Regions from separate parts of the Streptomyces sp. NPDC045021 genome, predicted to be linked through region 1. Evidence: riboswitches for the same ligand, from Rfam matches in the RefSeq annotation. Region 1 holds a riboswitch; each other region holds the start of a gene.
What was found. A riboswitch is a leader RNA that binds a small molecule or an ion and turns the genes downstream of it on or off. The one in region 1 is predicted to bind cobalamin.
Positions count from the first base shown of each region.

Region 1 (6,217 bases):
CGGGCGCGGGGTGCCGTACCGCTTCGGTTCACGGACGGACAACGACGGGCGCACGAAGGCGGCCACGGTCGAGGCGCTGCGCGAGATCCTCGTCCGCTTCTTCCCGGCCACCGCCGGGGTCGCGATCGAACATGCCTGGTCAGGGGTGCTGGGCGTGCCGCGCGACTGGTGCGCGAGCGTGGAACTGGACCGGGCCACCGGGCTCGGTTGGGCGGGCGGCTACGTCGGCAGCGGCGTCGCGACGGCGAACCTGGCGGCGCGGACGCTGCGCGATCTGGTGCAGCTGGATTCGGGTCAGGGCCACGGCACCGAACTGACCGCGCTGCCGTGGGTGGGCCACCGGGTGCGGCGCTGGGAACCGGAGCCGTTCCGCTGGCTCGGGGTGCACGGCATGTACGCGGCCTACCGCGGGGCGGACCGCCGCGAGCTGGCCGGCCGCAGCGGCGAAACGGACCGGGTGGCACGCGTCGCGGACCGGATCTCCGGACGGCACTGACCGGGCTTCCAACAGGCAGGACTGGCTTGAAGAATCGCCCCCCGCGACGCCGGCACCATGCGGCCGCCGTCAGTTAACCTTCCGTTCACCCAGGCTCCGTACGGTCGCCAGCGCCACTGTCCTATCAAACGATTGACTGGGTAAATGGAACACATCACGCTCCTGATCGGAATCGTGATCGTGACCGCTCTCGTGTTTGATTTCACGAACGGTTTCCACGACACCGCCAACGCGATGGCTACCACCATCTCCACCGGCGCACTCAAGCCCAAGACGGCGGTGGCCATGTCCGCCGTGCTGAACCTCGTCGGCGCCTTCCTGTCCGTGGAAGTCGCCAAGACCATCTCCGGCGGCATCATCGACGAGAGCGCCGGGATCCGGCCCGAAGTCATCTTCGCGGGCCTGGTCGGCGCCATCGTCTGGAACATGCTGACCTGGCTGGCGGGACTCCCCTCCAGCTCCTCCCACGCACTGTTCGGCGGCCTCATCGGCGCGACCCTGGTCTCCGTCGGCGCCCATGGCGTCAACGGCGACAAGGTCGTCATGAAGGTCCTGATCCCGGCGCTCGCCGCCCCGGTCGTCGCGGGCCTGGCGGCGATGCTCGCCACCCGGCTCACCTACCGGATCGGCCGCAACAGCGACCCGAAGGCGACCGCCAAGGGGTACCGGGCCGGGCAGATCGCCTCGGCCGGCCTGGTCTCGCTCGCGCACGGCACCAACGACGCGCAGAAGACCATGGGCGTCATCACCCTCGCGCTGATCACCGGCGGAGTCGTCGCCCCGCACGCCGACCCGCCGATGTGGGTCATCGTCTCGGCGGGCACCGCCATCGCGCTCGGCACCTACCTCGGCGGCTGGCGGATCATCCGCACCATGGGCAAGGGCCTCACCGACATCGAGGCGCCGCAGGGCTTCGCCGCCCAGACCGGCGCCGCGGCCACCATCCTGGCCTCCTCGCACCTCGGTTTCGCGCTCTCCACCACCCAGGTCTGCTCGGGCTCCGTGATGGGTTCCGGCGTCGGCCGCAAGGGCGCGGTGGTCCGCTGGAGCACCGCCGGCCGCATGGTCGCCGCCTGGGGCCTGACGCTGCCCGCCGCCGGCCTGGTGGCCGCCGGTGCCGCGCTGCTGGCCGACCAGGGCTCGTGGGGCATCACCGCGGTCGCCGTCCTGGCGCTCGTCGCCTGCACCGCGATCTGGCTCGCCTCGCGCCGCAAGCCCATCGACCACAGCAACGTCAACGAGCTGCCGGTCGAGCCGCAGGGCGCGGTCACCGCCGCCATCGCGGCCGTCTCCCCGCCGCCGGCGGGCCTCGTCGCCCCGCTCGCCGCGACCATTCCGGCTCCCGCGGCCGTCGTCACCCCCGCCGACGCCGCACCGGCCACGGCCTGATCCCGGCCCGGAAGGAATCAGCACCATGCAGATCGACTGGCAGGCCCTCGGTACCGTCCTCGGCGTCACCCTCGCGGTGACCATCGGGCTGGTGGGCGTCTTCACCCTCGGCATCGTCGGGCTCGCCAAGCGGGAGTCCGGCACGGACGGGGCCGCCGCGTCCAGCGGTGCCGCCGTCCTGACCCGGACCGGCGCCTACGCGTGCTTCGCGCTCTGCGCGGCGGCCGTCGCGTACGGCATCTTCCTGATCGTCGCCTGACCGACGACCGATCAACGCCTGATCGTCTTGCGACCACGGCGCGCCATCAGTGCAGGCCCGCATCCGCGACCCCGCGGGTGTGGGCCTTCGCACATCTTCCGTCGCAGGTCAACGGTGAGTTGACGGGGTTCGCGGCACGTGGTGGACTGCCCGATGCCATACGGCGGTAGGAGAGGAAGTCCGGTGTGAATCCGGCGCGGTCCCGCCACTGTCACCGGGGAGTGCACCCCAACCCGAACGTCACGGCCGAGCGATCGGCCGGAAGACCCGGGGTGCGCGGATCCGGGAGCCAGGAGACTCTCAACCGCCGGTCACGTCGAACCAGGGCGCGGACCCTGAGTGAGGACTCCTGCCATGCCCGGCCGCCGTCGTACCCCACCGGATCCCCAGGCCCTGTCCCGTCGAGGCGTGACGGCGGGCTGACGCCGTGCGAGCCGGACACGCCTTCGCGTGCGGCGCCGCTCTCGGCCACCTCGGCGACCTGATCGCGGGCGACCCCCGCCGCGGCCACCCGGTCGCCGCGTTCGGCCGCGCCGCGGCCGCCGCAGAACGCCGGCTGTGGCGCGACCACCGCGGCAACGGCGCGCTGTACACCCTGCTCTGCGCGGGCGGCGCGACCGCCGCCGCCGCGCTCGCCGCACGGGCCGTACGCTCCTCCCCCGCCGCCACCGTCGCCCTGACCGCGGCCGCCACCTGGTCGGTACTGGGCGGCACCTCGCTGGGCCGCGAGGCGCTGGCCGTCGCCTCGGCGCTGGAGGCGGGCGACCTCGAAGTGGCCCGCGAGCGGCTGCCGAACCTGTGCGGCCGCGACCCGCACTCCCTGGACGCCCAACAGATCGCGCGGGCCGTCGTGGAGTCCGTGGCGGAGAACACCTCGGACGCCGTCGTGGGCGCCCTGGTGTGGGGCGCGCTCGGCGGCGTGCCGGGGCTCGTCGGCTTCCGCGCCGTCAACACCCTGGACGCGATGGCCGGCCACAAGTCGCCGCGCTACCGCCGGTTCGGCTGGGCCTCCGCCCGCCTCGACGACGTCGTCGGCTGGCCGGGCGCCCGGCTGACCGCCGTCCTGGCCGCGCTCGCGGGCCCCGACCCGCGCGGTGCCGTGCGCGTCTGGCGCGGCGACGCCGCCGGCCACCCCAGCCCCAACGCGGGCCCCGTCGAAGCCTCCTTCGCGGGCGCGCTGGGCGTCCGGCTCGGCGGCACGCTCGCCTACGCCGGCCGCGTCGAGCACCGCGCCGTGCTGGGCGCCGGCAACCGTCCGCCCGAGGTCACCGACATCGCCCGCGCCGTACGGCTCTCCCGCCGCGTCGGCCTGCTGACGCTGGCGGTCTGCGTCGGCGGACGGCTGGCCGTCACGGCGCTGTCGGCATCCACCGAGGAAGGAACCCGATGAGCAGTACGCGCGGCACAGGCCGTACCGGCGGAGGGCTGCTGGTTGCCGGGACCACGTCCGACGCGGGCAAGAGCGTCGTCACGGCGGGCATCTGCCGGTGGCTGGTCCGGCAGGGCGTGAAGGTCGCCCCGTTCAAGGCGCAGAACATGTCGCTCAACTCGTTCGTGACGCGCGAGGGCGCGGAGATCGGGCGGGCGCAGGCCATGCAGGCCCAGGCGGCCCGCGTCGAGCCGACCGCGTTGATGAACCCGGTGCTGCTCAAGCCCGGCAGCGACAGCAGCAGCCAGGTGGTGCTGCTCGGCAAGCCGGTGGGAGAGATGAGCGCCCGCGGGTATCACGGGGGGTCCGGGGGGTCGTCCCCCGGGAAAACACCGTACGGCGGGAAACAGTCCACACTGCTCCCCGTCGTCGTGGAGTGCCTGGCCGAACTGCGGGGCACGTATGACGCGGTGATCTGTGAAGGGGCGGGCAGTCCGGCCGAGATCAACCTGCGGCACAACGACATCGTGAACATGGGCCTGGCCCGCGCGGCGCGCCTGCCGGTCGTGGTGGTCGGGGACATCGACCGGGGCGGCGTCTTCGCCTCGTTCTTCGGCACGACGGCGCTGCTGAGCGCCGAGGACCAGGAGCTGGTCTGCGGCTACCTCGTCAACAAGTTCCGCGGCGACGTCTCGCTGCTGGAGCCGGGCCTGGACATGTTGCGCGGACTGACCGGGCGGTCCGTGCTCGGCGTGCTGCCGTTCGCGCACGGGCTGGGCATCGACGAGGAGGACGGGCTGCGGGTCTCGATGCGCGGCACCGTACGGGAGTCGGTCGTCACCCCGCCGCACGGCGAGGACATCCTGCGGGTCGCGGTCGTCGCCGTACCGCTGATGTCGAACTTCACGGACGTCGACGCGCTGGCCGCGGAACCGGGCGTCGTCGTGCGCTTCGTCGACCGGCCCCAGGAACTCGCCGACGCCGACCTGGTGGTGCTGCCCGGCACCCGGGGCACCGTCAGGGCGCTGGCCTGGCTGCGCGAGCGCGGGCTCGCCGACGCGATCGTCCGGCGGGCCGCGGAAGGCCGTCCGGTGCTGGGCATCTGCGGCGGCTACCAGATCCTCGGCGAGAGCATCGAGGACGAGATCGAGTCGCGCGCCGGCCGGGTGGACGGGCTCGGACTGCTGCCCGTCCGCGTCCGGTTTGCGGCGCGGAAGACCCTGGCCAGGCCGGTCGGCGAGGCGCTCGGCGAACCGGTCGAGGGGTACGAGATCCACCACGGGGTCGCCGAAGTGCTCGGCGGCGACGGGCCGTTCATGACCGGCGACCGGAGCCAGGCGCTGGACGGCTGCCGGGCGGGCGCCGTCTGGGGCACCCACTGGCACGGCTCGCTGGAGAGCGACGGCTTCCGCCGCGCCTTCCTGCGCCGGATCGCCGAACAGGCCGGCCGCCGCTTCGTCCCCGCCCCCGACACCTCCTTCGGGGCGCTGCGCGAGGAACAGCTCGACCGCCTCGGCGACCTGATCGAAGAACACGCGGACACCGCCGCGCTCATGCGGCTCATCGAGGACGGCGCACCCGCCGGCCTACCCTTCATTGCTCCGGGGGCACCGTGACCACCGTTCTGCTTCTGTCCACCGCCGACACCGACCTGCTGGCGGCCCGCGCCTCCGGCGCGGAGTACCGGATCGGCAACCCGACCCGTGTCACCCCAGATGACCTGGCCGCGCTGATCGAGGGCGCGGACATCGCCGTCGTGCGGCTGCTCGGCGGCAAGCGCGCCTGGGAGGAGGGGCTCGCGGCACTGCGCTCGTCCGGCATCCCGACGGTGCTGCTCGGCGGTGAGTCGGTGCCGGACGCCGAACTGATGGCGGAGTCCTCGGTTCCGGCGGGCGTCGTCGCGGAGGCGCTGCGCTATCTGGTCGAGGGCGGCCCGGCGAACCTGGTGGAGCTGGCCCGCTTCCTGTCGGACACGGTGCTGCTGACCGGCGAGGGCTTCGAACCCCCGGCCACCATGGCGCAGTACGGGACGCACGGCGCGTACCCGTTCACCGAGGGCCGCCCGACCGTCGGCGTGCTCTTCTACCGCGCCCACGAGCTGTCCGGGAACACCGGCTTCGTGGACACGCTCTGCGCCGCGATCGAGGCGAAGGGCGCCAACGCGCTGCCGGTGTACTGCGGGACGCTGCGCGGCGCCGACGCCGGCCTGTACGCGCTGCTGGGCCGGGCGGACGCGCTGGTCGCCACCGTCCTGGCGTCCGGCGGCACCCGCGCCTCCGACGCCTCGGCGGGCGGGGACGACGAGGCCTGGGACATCGGCGCGCTCGCCGATCTGGACATCCCGGTCCTCCAGGGCCTGTGCCTGACCTCGTCGCGCGCGGCCTGGGAAGCCTCCGACGCGGCCCTGTCGCCGATGGACGCGGCGATGCAGGTGGCGATCCCGGAGTTCGACGGCCGGCTGATCACCGTCCCGTTCTCCTTCAAGGAGACCGGCGAGGGCGACGTACCGGTCTACGTCGCCGACCCCGAGCGCGCCGCGCGCGTCGCCGGGATCGCGGTCCGGCACGCCGTGCTCAAGCACAAGCCGAACCCGGAGAAGAAGCTCGCGGTCGTCTTCACCGCGTACCCCACCAAGCACTCGCGGGTCGGCAACGCGGTCGGCCTCGACACCCCCGCCTCGGCCGTGGGCCTGCTGGACGCGCTG
Region 1 is NZ_JBWKIQ010000009.1:61,038-67,254, forward strand. It holds gene AC07DC_RS25760 (NAD(P)/FAD-dependent oxidoreductase) at 1-496, shown strand, start outside; gene AC07DC_RS25765 (inorganic phosphate transporter) at 641-1,885, shown strand; gene AC07DC_RS25770 (hypothetical protein) at 1,911-2,144, shown strand; cobalamin riboswitch at 2,270-2,464, shown strand; gene AC07DC_RS25775 (cobalamin biosynthesis protein) at 2,572-3,534, shown strand; gene AC07DC_RS25780 (cobyric acid synthase) at 3,531-5,129, shown strand; gene cobN (cobaltochelatase subunit CobN) at 5,126-6,217, shown strand, end outside.

Region 2 (6,217 bases), on a different contig from region 1:
GGGCGGTCTTCTCGCGCTCCAGCCGGGCGACGGCGTCGGCCCCGTCGGCGGCCAGCCCGGCGTGCGGCCTGGCCTCCTTGAGGACGACCTTCTCGCCGGTCCGCACGTCCTGACCGGTGTAGACACCGCCGCCGTTGGAGAAGTGCAGGGCGCTCTCGATACGGTACGGGAGGTCGTTGGTGGTCGTGGCGTTGCGGGCGTCCAGGTGCGGCTGGAGGAACGCGGGCAGCGTCACCCACGGCGGGACGTGGAAGGCCGGCTCCCGCAGATCCGGTACGAGCAGCCCGTCGGCGTCCTCGACGGCGGGGACCAGCACACCCGACCCGTCCACGCAGTACCGCTGGACGAACCCGCCGTAGCGGACGTAGAGCGGTCCCTCGTTCCAGCGCAGGTCGCTGAGGATGTACGGGCCGGCCTCGCCGGCCAGCAGTTCTTCCAGCTCCCGCAGGATCGTGTGCAGCTGCTCTTCGTCCGCCGGGTAGATGGTGATGAACTTGCCGCTGGAAGCGCGCCCGGCGTACTTGGAGTTGCGCAGGTGCAGGGCGTACGGGCCCGGTACGAACTTGAACGGGATGCCGCGCGGGACGCAGTGGTCCCAAACCTTCGCGATGGTCTTCTCGGCGTTTTCCAGACACGCGGAGACATGGATCTTCCACCCCTGCGGGGGCGATCCGGGTCTGGGGACGCCATTGCCGTCCACCGGCGTGAAGTGCAGCCAGTCGCCGGAGCGTCCGGTGCGCCAGCCTTCGGGAACCGGCCGCTGGGCCGCCTCGTAGAGCGAGGAACCGGATCCCGTGTCGGATCCGGAGCCAGCGGACAAGCGGTCCGGGGTCTCGTAGAAATACCTGTCGACTAGGCAGAAGACCTCGTACCGCTTGTCCATGGCTCTCCCCCTCCGGCCGTGAGGTGTTGAGATTTTCACGTGGCCGAAACGGGGAACAGTCGCGTCCGTAACGAAACACCCGTGCAGAACGCACATGTGCGGAATGCACGAGTGTCCAACCGCAGGTCAGGAGCTGTTCTGACCTGCGGTTGGACAGCTGTTCCGCTACTCCTCGGGGGGGAAGACGGGCTCCCCGGTGGCGAGCAGGGTGATGGTGATCGCCTCCACCGGGCAGCTCTCGGCCGCCTCCAGCACCAGCTCGGAGGCGTCGGCCTCGGCGGACGTCGGGTGGGACTGCCGGGCGCTGTCGAGGGCGAAGCCGTCGGGGGCCGCGCTCACGCACATGCCGGAGCCGATGCAGACCGAGCGGTCCACCTCGATGTGCCAGCGGTCGCCCATCAGCCCTCCGCCCCCGCCGTACCGGCCCCCGGCCGGTAGCCGGCCGGCAGGTGGATCATCTTGTGTTCCAGGTACTCGCCGAACCCCTCGGGGCCGAACTCCCGGCCCACACCGGAGTTCTTGTAGCCGCCGAACGGGCCGAGCATGTCGAGACTGAAGGTGTTCACCGAGAACGTGCCGGTGCGGACCTGGCGGGCGACGTCGATGCCGTGCTCGACATCGGCGGTCCAGACGCTGCCGGAGAGCCCGAACTCGGAGTCGTTGGCGATCCGCAGCGCCTCGGCCTCGTCGTCGTACGGGAGCAGGCAGATGACCGGGCCGAAGATCTCCTCGCGGGCGATCCGCATGGAGTTGCTGACATCGCCGAAGAGCGTCGGTTCGACGTACCAGCCGGTGTCCAGGCCGGCCGGACGGCTGCCGCCGGTCAGGATCTTGGCGCCCTCCTCCTGGCCGATCCTGATGTAGTCGAGCGAGCGCTGCTGCTGGCGCTTGGCCACCAGCGGACCGACTTCGGTCGCCGGGTCGAGCGGGTCGCCGACGACCAGCGCGGAGGCGGCCGCCGCGAAGCGCTCGGCGATCTCGTCGTAGCGGGAGCGCGGCGCGAGGATCCTGGTCTGGGCCACGCACGCCTGGCCGTTGTTCATCCAGGCGGCCGAGGTGATGCCGGGGACGGCGGTGTCCAGGTCCACGTCCGGGAGGATGACGGCGGCGGACTTGCCGCCCAGTTCCAGGGTGACGCGGGTGAGGTTGCGGGACGCGACCTCCATCACCCGTCGGCCGGCCGCGACCGAGCCGGTGAACGACACCTTGTCGACGCCGGGGTGGCCGACCAGGTACTCGCTGACCTCGCGGTCGGCCGCCACGATGGACAGCACGCCCTCGGGCAGCCCGGCCTCCTTGGTGATCTCGGCCAGCACGTAGGCGTCGAGCGGGGTCTCCGGCGACGGCTTCAGCACGACGGTGCAGCCGGTGAGCAGCGCGGGCGCCAGCTTGGCGGCGGCGGTGAACTGCGGGACGTTCCACGGCACCACGGCCGCGACGACCCCGACGGGCTCGCGGCGGACCAGGATCGGGCCGAGGACGCCGGTGCGGTGCTCCTCGTAGGGGAAGTCGCGGGCGACGGTGATCGCCGCGTCCCAGACCATCATCGCGCCGAGCGCCTGGGCGAGGATGCTCCACGAGTAGGGCGAGCCGTTCTCGGAGCTGATGAGACGGCCTATCTCGTCGTACCGGACGGCGATCGCGTCCTTGATGCGGGTGACGACGGCGATCCGCTCGTCGAGCGTCATCCGCGGCCACGGGCCCTCGTCGAAGGCCTTGCGGGCGGTGGCGACGGCCCGGTCCACGTCGGCGCGGGAGGCGTGCGGCACCCGCCCGATGACCTGCTCGGTGTGCGGGGAGATGACCTCGATGGTCTCGCTGCCGAGCGGGTCCACCAACTCCCCGCCGATGAACAGCTGTCCGTGTTCGATGAGGTCGGTCATTACTGGTGCCTCCTGCGGGTCGGCCCATACCTGACGCTGTTTCAGAACTGATACCAGTTCTAGTTATAGTGGGCAATGACTTCGTCGGCGAGAGGGGACCAGATGGTGCGCGTGACCGACCACGGCGGAGGGGTCTGGAGCATCCCGGTCCCGATCCCCGACAACCCCCTCGGCCACACGCTCGTCCATCTCCTGGACACCGACCGCGGTCCCGTACTGATCGACACCGGCTGGGACGACCCGGACTCGTACGCCGCGCTGGAGGCCGGCCTCGTCGAGGCGGGCACCTCCGTGCCCGAGGTGCACGGCGTCCTCATCACCCACCACCACCCCGACCACCACGGGCTCTCCGCGCAGGTCCGTGAGGTCTCCGGTGCCTGGATCGCGATGCACTCGGCCGACGCGGACGTCGTACGCCGCACCCGGTCCGCGGAGCCGGCCCGCTGGCTGACGTACATGACCGCCAAACTCACCGCCGCCGGCGCCCCCGAGGAGCACATCGCCCCGCTGCGCGCCGCCCGCGAATCGGGCCGCATGAGCACCCTGCCGGGGCTGCGGCCGGCGCTTCCGGACCGCGACATCGTCCCCGGCGAGCTCGTGGACCTCGCCGGGCGGCGGCTGCGCGCCATCTGGACGCCCGGCCACACCCCCGGGCACGTCTGCCTGTTCCTGGAGGAGAGCCGGCGGCTCTTCTCCGGCGACCATCTGCTGCCGGGGATCTCCCCGCACATCGGGCTGTACGAGGACCCCGACGACGAGGTCGAGACCGATCCGCTCGGCGACTACCTCGCCTCCCTGGAGCGCATCGGCCGGCTCGACCCCGACGAGGTGCTGCCCGCCCACCAGTACGCGTTCAAGGACGCGGCGGGCCGGGTGCGGGAGCTGCTCGACCACCACGAGGAGCGGCTGGCCGGGCTGCGGGCGCTGATCACCGAGTCGCCGCGGACGCCCTGGCAGCTCGCCGAGGTCATGGAGTGGAACCGCCCCTGGGAGCAGATCCCGTTCGGCTCCCGCAACATCGCCGTCTCCGAGGCCGAGGCCCATCTGCGGCGACTGGTGAAGGCCGGCCGCGCCGAGGCCGTCCCCGGCTCCGACCCGGTCACGTACCAGGCGGTCTGACGGAACGGGCGGCCGGGGCGCGGGCGGGCCGGGACCGGGAGCGCCACCCGCAGGGCATACGATGTTCGGGACAATTCCATCCACGTCCGAGCGGGGGAAGCCGGCGCGAATCCGGCACTGACCCGCAACCGTGAGCCGTCCCCCAGGGCAGGGGCGGCGAGTCGGAGTACCCGCGCGGACGGGAGCGGCTCCCGGTCCAGGCAAGCGCGGTGACCGGCACCGTCGAGGTAACGGAGCCGGAGCCCGGTGCCCCGCGCAGCGCGCGGGCTCGCAGCGGTGCGCCCGGCCACGCACCCGCTCAGCGAAAGGCATCAACCCCTCATGAACCTCCGTCGCAGCGCTGCCGCGCTCGCCGCCGCCACCGTGCTCGGTATGGCCGCGGTGCCCGCGGCCTCCGCCGACACCCCGCTGCCGTCCGGTCTCTACGGCACCGGGGACCCGACGTACGACGGGGTGTGGCGGCAGTCGTACGCGCTGCTGGCGCTGGACACCGCCGGGGTGAAGCCGGCCGACAGCGCCGTGGCCTGGCTCACCGGACAGCAGTGCGCCGACGGCGGCTTCCCCTCGTACCGGGCCGACACGGCGAAGGTCTGCGACCCCAAGACGGAGGACACCAACGCGACGGGCATCGCCGTGCAGGCGCTCACCGCACTGGGCGGCAAGGACTCCGCCGTGAAGAAGGCCACCGACTGGCTGGCGTCGGTGCGCAACAAGGACGGCGGCTGGTCGTACAACCCCGGCGGCGCCTCCGACCCGGACTCCACCGGGGTCGTGATCGGCGCGCTGGCGGCCGTCAAGCAGGACGTGAAGGCGTCGCAGGACAGCCTCAAGGCCTTCCAGTTCGGCTGCGACGCCAAGGCCGCCGACCGCGGCGCCTTCGGCTACCCGATGAACGGCAAGCTCACGGTGAACGCCAAGGCCACCGCCGACGCGGTGCGCGGCGCCCGCGGCGCGGGCTTCGTCATCACCGCGCCGACCGCGAACGTGGCCGCGAAGGCCCCGGACTGCGCCTCTCCCGACGCCTTCAAGACGCTCGACGCGGCCGGTTCGGCCTCGGCCGGCGCCGCGTACCTGACCACCCAGCTAGCCGCGGGCGGCGCGCACCTGACCGCCGTCACCCCGGGCGCGGACAAGCCGACCCCGGACTACGGCACCACCGCCGACGCCGTGATCGCGCTGGCCTCCGGCGGCAACCTCGACACCGCGAAGACGTCGTACGACTGGCTCGCGAAGAACTCCGCCGTCTGGTCGAAGGGCAACCCCGCGGCCCTGTCGCAGCTGGTCCTCGCCGCGCACGCGACGGGCAACGACCCGAAGAGCGCAGGCGGCGCGGATCTCGTCCAGCAGCTCACCAACCTCGGCCCGAAGCCGGCCGCCGCCGCGAGCGCGAGCCCGTCGGCTTCCGACAAGGCCGACAAGAAGGACGACAAGTCCGGCTCCGCCGCCACCTGGTGGATCGTCGGCGTCTTCTTCGTCGCCAGCGTCGGCGTCGGCTTCCTCATCAGCGGCCGCAAGAAGAAGCAGGGCTGATGCCGCGCCCCCGGCTGCGGGTACTCGCCGTCCTGCTGGCGCTCGGCGCGCTGCTCGCGGTCTCCGTCCTGCCCGCGCAGGCCACCGCGTACCGCTACTGGTCGTTCTGGCAGCGTTCCGGCGACACCTGGACGTACGCGCAGACCGGTCCCGCGCTGGACCGGCCCGACGACGGGGCCATGGAGGGTTGGCGCTTCGCGGCCGGCGCCGAGGCCCAGGACGCGTCGAAGCCGCGTGACGTCCCCGGCGCCACCACGTTCGCCGCGATCTGCGCGGGCACCCCGCCCAAGGGCGGCACCAAGCGCATCGCGCTCGTCCTGGACTTCGGCACCGCCGCCGACGCGGGCGGCGGCGCGGCGCCGCCCGCGCCCCGTACCGCCTGCGCCCAGGTCCCGGGTGACGCGACGGGCGCCGACGCGCTGGCCGCCGTCGCCAAACCGCTGCGCTACAACTCCGCCGGCATGGTGTGCGCGGTGGCCGGCTACCCGAAGACCGGCTGCGGCGAGCCCGTCTCGTCCGGCGGCGGTACGGGTACGACATCGACGTCGAAGACGCCCGCACCTCAGGCGTCGGGCGACGCCGGCGGCGATGGAAGTGACGACGGCGGCCCCTCGGTCGGCGTGTTCGCGGGTATCGCCGCCGTCCTCGCCCTCGGCGGGGCGGCCCTCTGGCAGGCCCGCCGCCGGCGCGGATGAACACCGGGGCACGACGGGAGACCGGCGGCCGCCGGGCCGCCACCGTCACCCGGTCGACCGCGCTGCACGCCGGGGCGTGGTGGCTGTGGGCGCTGGGGCTGGCGACG
Region 2 is NZ_JBWKIQ010000014.1:19,145-25,361, reverse strand. It holds gene lanKC (class III lanthionine synthetase LanKC) at 1-883, opposite strand, end outside; gene AC07DC_RS33315 (ferredoxin) at 1,049-1,282, opposite strand; gene AC07DC_RS33310 (aldehyde dehydrogenase) at 1,282-2,766, opposite strand; gene AC07DC_RS33305 (MBL fold metallo-hydrolase) at 2,869-3,885, shown strand; cobalamin riboswitch at 3,951-4,077, shown strand; gene AC07DC_RS33300 (prenyltransferase/squalene oxidase repeat-containing protein) at 4,207-5,415, shown strand; gene AC07DC_RS33295 (SCO2322 family protein) at 5,415-6,110, shown strand; gene AC07DC_RS33290 (CbiQ family ECF transporter T component) at 6,083-6,217, shown strand, end outside.
Region 2: another riboswitch for cobalamin. It lies ahead of AC07DC_RS33300 (prenyltransferase/squalene oxidase repeat-containing protein); the one in region 1 lies ahead of AC07DC_RS25775 (cobalamin biosynthesis protein).

Region 3 (6,217 bases), on a different contig from region 1:
GCGGGACACCCCCGGCCGGATGGCCCGCGCGTACGCGGAGATGTTCAGCCCCCGGCCGTTCGACCTGACCACGTTCCCGAACGACGAGGGCTACGACGAACTCGTCCTCGCCCGCTCCATCCCCGTGCGGTCGGTCTGCGAACACCACATCCTGCCGTTCGTCGGCACCGCCCACGTCGGCTATCTCCCCGGGCAGCGGATCCTGGGCCTGTCCAAACTGGCGCGGGTGGTCGAGCACTTCGCCTGCCGCCCGCAGGTCCAGGAGCGCCTCACCAAGCAGATCGCCGACTGGCTGCAGACCCAACTCGATCCCAAGGGCGTCGGCGTCGTCATCGAGGCGGAGCACACCTGTATGACCCTGCGGGGAGTGCAGGCGACCGGCTCCAGCACGATCACCTCCACCCTGCTGGGCCTGTTGCGCCACGATCCGCGCTCCCGCAGCGAGTTCCTCGCTCTGACGGGCGTTCACGGTCGGTCATGAACCCGTGCCGGTCATGAACCCGTGCCGGTCGTGGCCTGCGTGGCCGTGACCCTGCGTGGTCATGAGGTGTGTGGGCGTGACCTGCGTGGCCGGGGCGGGCACCTGGGGTGTCCGCCCCGGCCACGGCCGGATCAGGAAGCCGCGGTGGGCAGCGTGCTCCGCACCTCGTGGGCGGCGGTGACGAGGTTCTCCAGGGAGGTCCTGACCTCCGGCCAGCCGCGGGTCTTCAGACCGCAGTCCGGATTGACCCACAGCCGCTCGGCGGGAATCGCCTCAAGGCCCTTGCGCAGCAGGGCCGCCGCCTCGGCCGCGCTGGGGATCCTTGGGGAATGGATGTCGTAGACGCCGGGACCGACCTCGCGCGGATAGCCGGCGACGGCCAGCTCGCCCGCGACCTGCATGTGGGAGCGGGCGGCCTCCAGGCTGATGACATCGGCGTCCAGATCGTCGATGGCCCGGAAGATGTCACCGAACTCCGCGTAGCACATGTGGGTGTGGATCTGGGTGTCGGGACGGACTCCGCCGGCGGTGAGGCGGAACGCCTCGGTCGCCCAGCCGAGGTACTCGGCATGGCCGTCGGCGCGCAGCGGCAGCGTCTCGCGCAGCGCGGGCTCGTCCACCTGGATCACCGAACTGCCCGCCGCCTCCAGGTCGTTGACCTCGTCGCGCAGGGCGAGCGCGACCTGGCGGGCGGTGTCGCCGAGCGGCTGGTCGTCGCGGACGAAGGACCACGCGAGCATGGTGACGGGCCCGGTGAGCATGCCCTTGACCGGGCGGTCGGTGAGCGACTGGGCGAACCGCGTCCAGCGCACCGTCATCGGCTCGGGGCGGGAGATGTCCCCGGCGAGGATCGGCGGCCGGACGTAGCGGGTCCCGTAGGACTGGACCCAGCCGTGCTGGGTGGCGAGATAGCCGGTCAGCTGCTCGGCGAAGTACTGCACCATGTCGTTGCGTTCGGGTTCACCGTGCACCAGGACGTCGATGCCGGCCTTCTCCTGGAAGGAGAGCACCTCGCGGATCTCGGTCTCGATGCGGGCGTCGTACGCGGCGGTGTCGATGCGCCCGGCCCGCAGATCGGCCCGCGCGGTGCGCAGTTCTGTGGTCTGCGGGAACGAGCCGATCGTGGTCGTCGGCAGCAGCGGCAGTCCGAGGTGGGCGCGCTGGGCGGCGGCCCGCTTCGCGTAGGGCTGGGAGCGGCGGGCGTCGCTGTCGGTGACGGCCGCGGCCCGGGTCCTGACGGCCGGGTCGTTGGTGAGGGCGGAGCCGGCCCGGGAGGCCAGGTCGGCGCGGTTGGCGGCGAGTTCGGCCGCGATGGTGTCGGTGCCCCGGGAGAGTCCGCGCGCAAGGGTGACGATCTCGGCGGTCTTCTGGCGGGCGAAGGCCAGCCAGCGGGCGATCTGCGGGTCGATGTCCCGTTCCGCCGTGGCGTCCAGAGGGACGTGCAGCAGGGAGCAGGAGGAGGCCACGTCGACGCGTCCGGCGAGGCCGAGGAGCGTGCCGAGGACGGACAGCGACTTCTCGTAGTCGTTGATCCAGACGTTGCGGCCGTTGACGACGCCCGCCAGCAGGCGCTTGCCGGGCAGCCCGCCGACGGCCGCGAGGTCGTCGAGGTTGGCCGCGGCGGGGCCGGTGAAGTCCAGCGCGAGCCCGTCGATGGGAGCCTTGGCCAGGATCGGCAGGGCCTCGTCCAGCCGGTCGAAGTAGGACGCGACCAGCAGCTTCGGCCGGTCGGTGAGACCGCCCAGCACGCGGTAGGTGCGGGCGGCGGCGTTGAGTTCCGCCGGGGTGCGGTCCTGGACCAGGGCCGGCTCGTCGAGCTGCACCCACTCGGCTCCGGCGGCGAGCAGATCGGCGAGCACCGCGGTGTACACGGGCAGCAGCCGGTCGAGGAGCGTCAGCGGTTCGAAGTCCGCCGCGACGCCTGGCGCGGGCTTGGCCAGCAGGAGGTACGTGATCGGACCGACGAGCACCGGGCGCGCGGTGAGGCCGAGCGCGAGTGCTTCCTTCAGTTCGGCGACCTGCTTGGTGGAGTCGGCGTTGAAGGTGGTGTCCGGGCCCAGTTCGGGCACCAGGTAGTGGTAGTTGGTGTCGAACCATTTGGTCATCTCCAGCGGCGCGACGTCCTGCGTGCCGCGGGCCATCGCGAAATACCCGTCCAGGGCGTCGGCGCCGACCGCGGCGCGGTGCCGGGCGGGAATCGCGCCGACCATGACGCTCGTGTCCAGGACATGGTCGTAGTACGAGAAGTCGCCGGTCGGGACCTCCTGGATGCCGGCGTCGGCGAGCCGGCGCCAGTTGGTGCGGCGCAGTTCGGCGGCCGCGTTCCGCAGGGCGTCGGCGCTGACGGTGCGCTTCCAGTAGCCCTCGATCGCCTTCTTCAGCTCCCGGTTCCGGCCCTGCCGGGGGTAGCCGTGCACGGTGGACCGTGCGGTGGAGGAAGTGCTGGTCATGGAACTCTCCTTCGCGAGTATTTCCCATACGACCCCGGGAGAGTCGACGGCGCGAAGGGACCACAGACCGGACGGGAACCACGTCGCTGAAGCGCCGAAACGCCGCACGTGCCCGCCTGATGTGTACTCCGACCCGCCCTCGAGGTCACCGGAATCACCGTGCGCCGTTGGGGGCGCGCGGGCAGTGGCAGGTCTTCGGACTCGCGGGCGCGTCTCGTACGGACACGAGACACCTACTGGCCGTCGCTTCCCAGATCCCCACTCGGGTCCCAGTGCGTATGACGGCGGTCGTTCCCACTCACCGCTGCGGGGCAGTCCCGGAATCTCACCGGGTTCCCTCTTGCGACGCGCCTGTCTGGCGGACAGGGCGAACCAGCTGCACCTTCCAGCTTATGGCCAAAACCGCGGTCGGGTCAGCATTGTTCATCTACCGGACGGTGAGATGAGACACCGCCTCGTCCCGGCCCCACGGCTGCCTGGAACGCACGGGAACAGGGGTGTGCGCGAGGCGCGGCGGGTCGTACGATGCGACCGGCCTCGGCCGTCCGACGGGCGGCGGGGCCGACAACCTCATGCGTCCGCGGGAGGGGAAAGCCGGTGGGAATCCGGCGCTGACCTGCAACCGTGAGCAGCGTTCCGCGCTGCGAGTCGGAGAGCCCGCCGTACGTGCTCGTTCGCCGCCGACACCGCGGGCGCCACCGAGTACTGGAACATCTCCGTCAACGGCACCCCGAGCCCCGTGGGCGGCTGCCAGTTCCGCATCAGGACCGGTGACAAGGTCGTCTTCACCCTGACCGCGTTCTGACACCCGGCCCGCCGGGGGCGGCCGCCCGCAGGCCGCCCCCGGCGGCGTCGGGCCCCGACCGTATGGTGCAGACTCGATCCCGTGAGGAAGATCTTTGTCATCGGTATCGGCGCGGGCGACCCGGACCATCTGACGCTGCAGGCGGTCAAGGCGCTCAATCAGGTCGACGTGTTCTTCGTCCTGGACAAGGGCGAGGAGAAGTCGGATCTCGTCCAACTGCGCCACGACATCATCGAACAGCATGTGACGCGCCCGCACCGGCTGGTGTCGGCCCAGGACCCGGACCGGGACCGTACGGCGCCGTCCCCGGTCTACGCGTCGGCCGTCGGTGACTGGCGCCATCGCCGGGCCGACATCTACGAGCACTTCATCGTCTCGGAGCTGGCGGACGACCAGTGCGGCGCCTTCCTGGTGTGGGGCGACCCCGCCCTGTACGACAGCACCCTGGGCATCCTGGAGGACGTGCTCGGCCGCGGGACGGTCGAGTTCGCCTACGAGGTGATCCCCGGCATCAGCAGCGTCGCGGCGCTGGCCGCCAAACACCGCACCGGGCTGAACCGGCCCGCACGGCCCGTACAGATCACCACCGGCAGGCAGCTGTCCACAGGCTTCCCCGAAGGAGCCGACGACGTCGTCGTCATGCTCGACGCGCACCAGGCCTTCGCCCACCTCCCGGACGACGGTGCCGACGTCACCATCTACTGGGGCGCCTATCTGGGCACACCGGACGAGATCCTCGTCTCGGGACGGCTGGCCGACGTCTCGGACCGTATCCAGTCGCTGCGCGCCGAAGCCCGCGAGCGCAAGGGCTGGATCATGGACACCTATCTGCTGCGCCGGACCCCCGCCGGTGACCACGACGGGGCCTGAGCCGCTGACCCGGCCGCCGGTGCCGTGACGGTCACACCGGCACGGTGCGCAGCCACGCGGCGGCCTCCTCGGGCGTCGCGGCCACGGGAACCCCGTCGGGCACCGGCGGGCGGCGTACGACGACGACCGGGACACCGGCCTCGCGGGCGGCGGTGAGTTTCGCCGCGGTGGCCGGTCCGCCGCTGTCCTTGGTGACGAGGACGTCGATGCGGTGGCGGCGCAGCAGTTCCGCCTCGCCTTCGAGAGTGAAGGGCCCCCGGTCGAGCAGGATTTCCGCCCGCTCCGGCAGCGGTGGTTCCGGGGCATCGACCGAGCGGACCAGGAACCACAGACCGGTCGTTCCGGCAAAGGCCGCCAGTCCGGTCCGGCCGGTGGTCAGGAAGATCCGCCGGCCCAGTCCCGGGAGCATCGAGGCCGCCTCGTCCAAGGAGTCCGCGAGGTGCCAGCGGTCGTCCCGGCCGGCCACCCAGCCGGGACGGCGCAGTGCGAGCAGGGGAACGTCAGCGGTGGCCGCCGCCTGCGCGGCGTGGAAGCTGATGGTGCCGGCGAAGGGATGGGTGGCGTCGATCAGCGCGTCGACGGCGTGCTCGGCCAGCCAGCGGCCCAGCGCGTCCGACCCTCCGAACCCGCCGATCCGCACCTCGCCGGCGGGCAGTCGCGGCTCGGCCACCCGCCCTGCCAGCGAGCTGGTCACCCGCAGCGCGGGATCGGCGGCCAGCACCGCCGCCAGACGGCGCGCTTCAGTGGTGCCGCCCAGGATGAGCACATGTCGTGTCACCTTCGCCGTTCACTTCCCTCGCCGCGTCCGGCGGGTCCGCCGTGTCGGTATGTCGGTATGTCGGTGTGATGCGCGTTGCCGTGTCCGCGGGGTCCTGGGCCTTGTGGGAACGGCCCACGGGGACGGCGTCGCAGTTTATCCGTCCGTCAGAGGGTGACGAGGGTGACCTCGGTGGCCTTGACGCTGGTCCAGACCGACGTGCCGTCGGTGAGGCCCAGTTCGGCGGCGGCCTGGGGGGTGATCTCGGCGACGAGGTCGGGCGCGTGGTCGGAGGTGACGAGGAGGCGCAGACGGCTGCCGGCGGAGGTGATCTCGCGGATCGTGCCGGGCCAGACGTTACGGGGGCTGCCGCCGGGTCTGTCGCGGTGGACGGAGACGGCCTCCGGCGCGATGATCGCCAGGGCCCGCGCCCCGGCGGTGAGGGTGTCGGCGACGACGAGCTGTCCGCCGCCGGCCAGTGCCAGGCCGTCGGTGGTCGCCGTACCGGGCCACGCGTTGCGGCCGAGCATCCGGGCGACCCAGGGGGAGCGGGGGTGCCGGGTGACTTCGGCGGGGGAGGCGTCCTGGAGAGCGCGGCCGTCCTCGAGGACGAGCACGCGGTCGGCCAGGGCGACGGCTTCGACCGGGTCGTGGGTGACGATCAGGCACACGCCGCCGAAGCCGTCGAGGTGGGTGCGCAGGGTGTGCCGGACGTGGGCGCGGGTGGTCTGGTCGAGTGCGGCCAGCGGTTCGTCGAGGAGCAGCAGCCGGGGGCGGGCCGCCAGCGCACGGGCGAGGGCGACGCGTTGGGCCTGGCCGCCGGAGAGCTGTGCGGGTTTGCGGTGGGCGAGGTG
Region 3 is NZ_JBWKIQ010000007.1:340,618-346,834, reverse strand. It holds gene folE (GTP cyclohydrolase I FolE) at 1-481, shown strand, start outside; gene metE (5-methyltetrahydropteroyltriglutamate--homocysteine S-methyltransferase) at 613-2,931, opposite strand; cobalamin riboswitch at 3,117-3,306, opposite strand; partial or broken gene AC07DC_RS23025 (DUF4430 domain-containing protein) at 3,626-3,736, shown strand; gene cobF (precorrin-6A synthase (deacetylating)) at 3,818-4,606, shown strand; gene AC07DC_RS23015 (cobalt-precorrin-6A reductase) at 4,638-5,384, opposite strand; gene AC07DC_RS23010 (ABC transporter permease) at 5,531-6,217, opposite strand, start outside.
Region 3: another riboswitch for cobalamin. It lies ahead of metE (5-methyltetrahydropteroyltriglutamate--homocysteine S-methyltransferase); the one in region 1 lies ahead of AC07DC_RS25775 (cobalamin biosynthesis protein).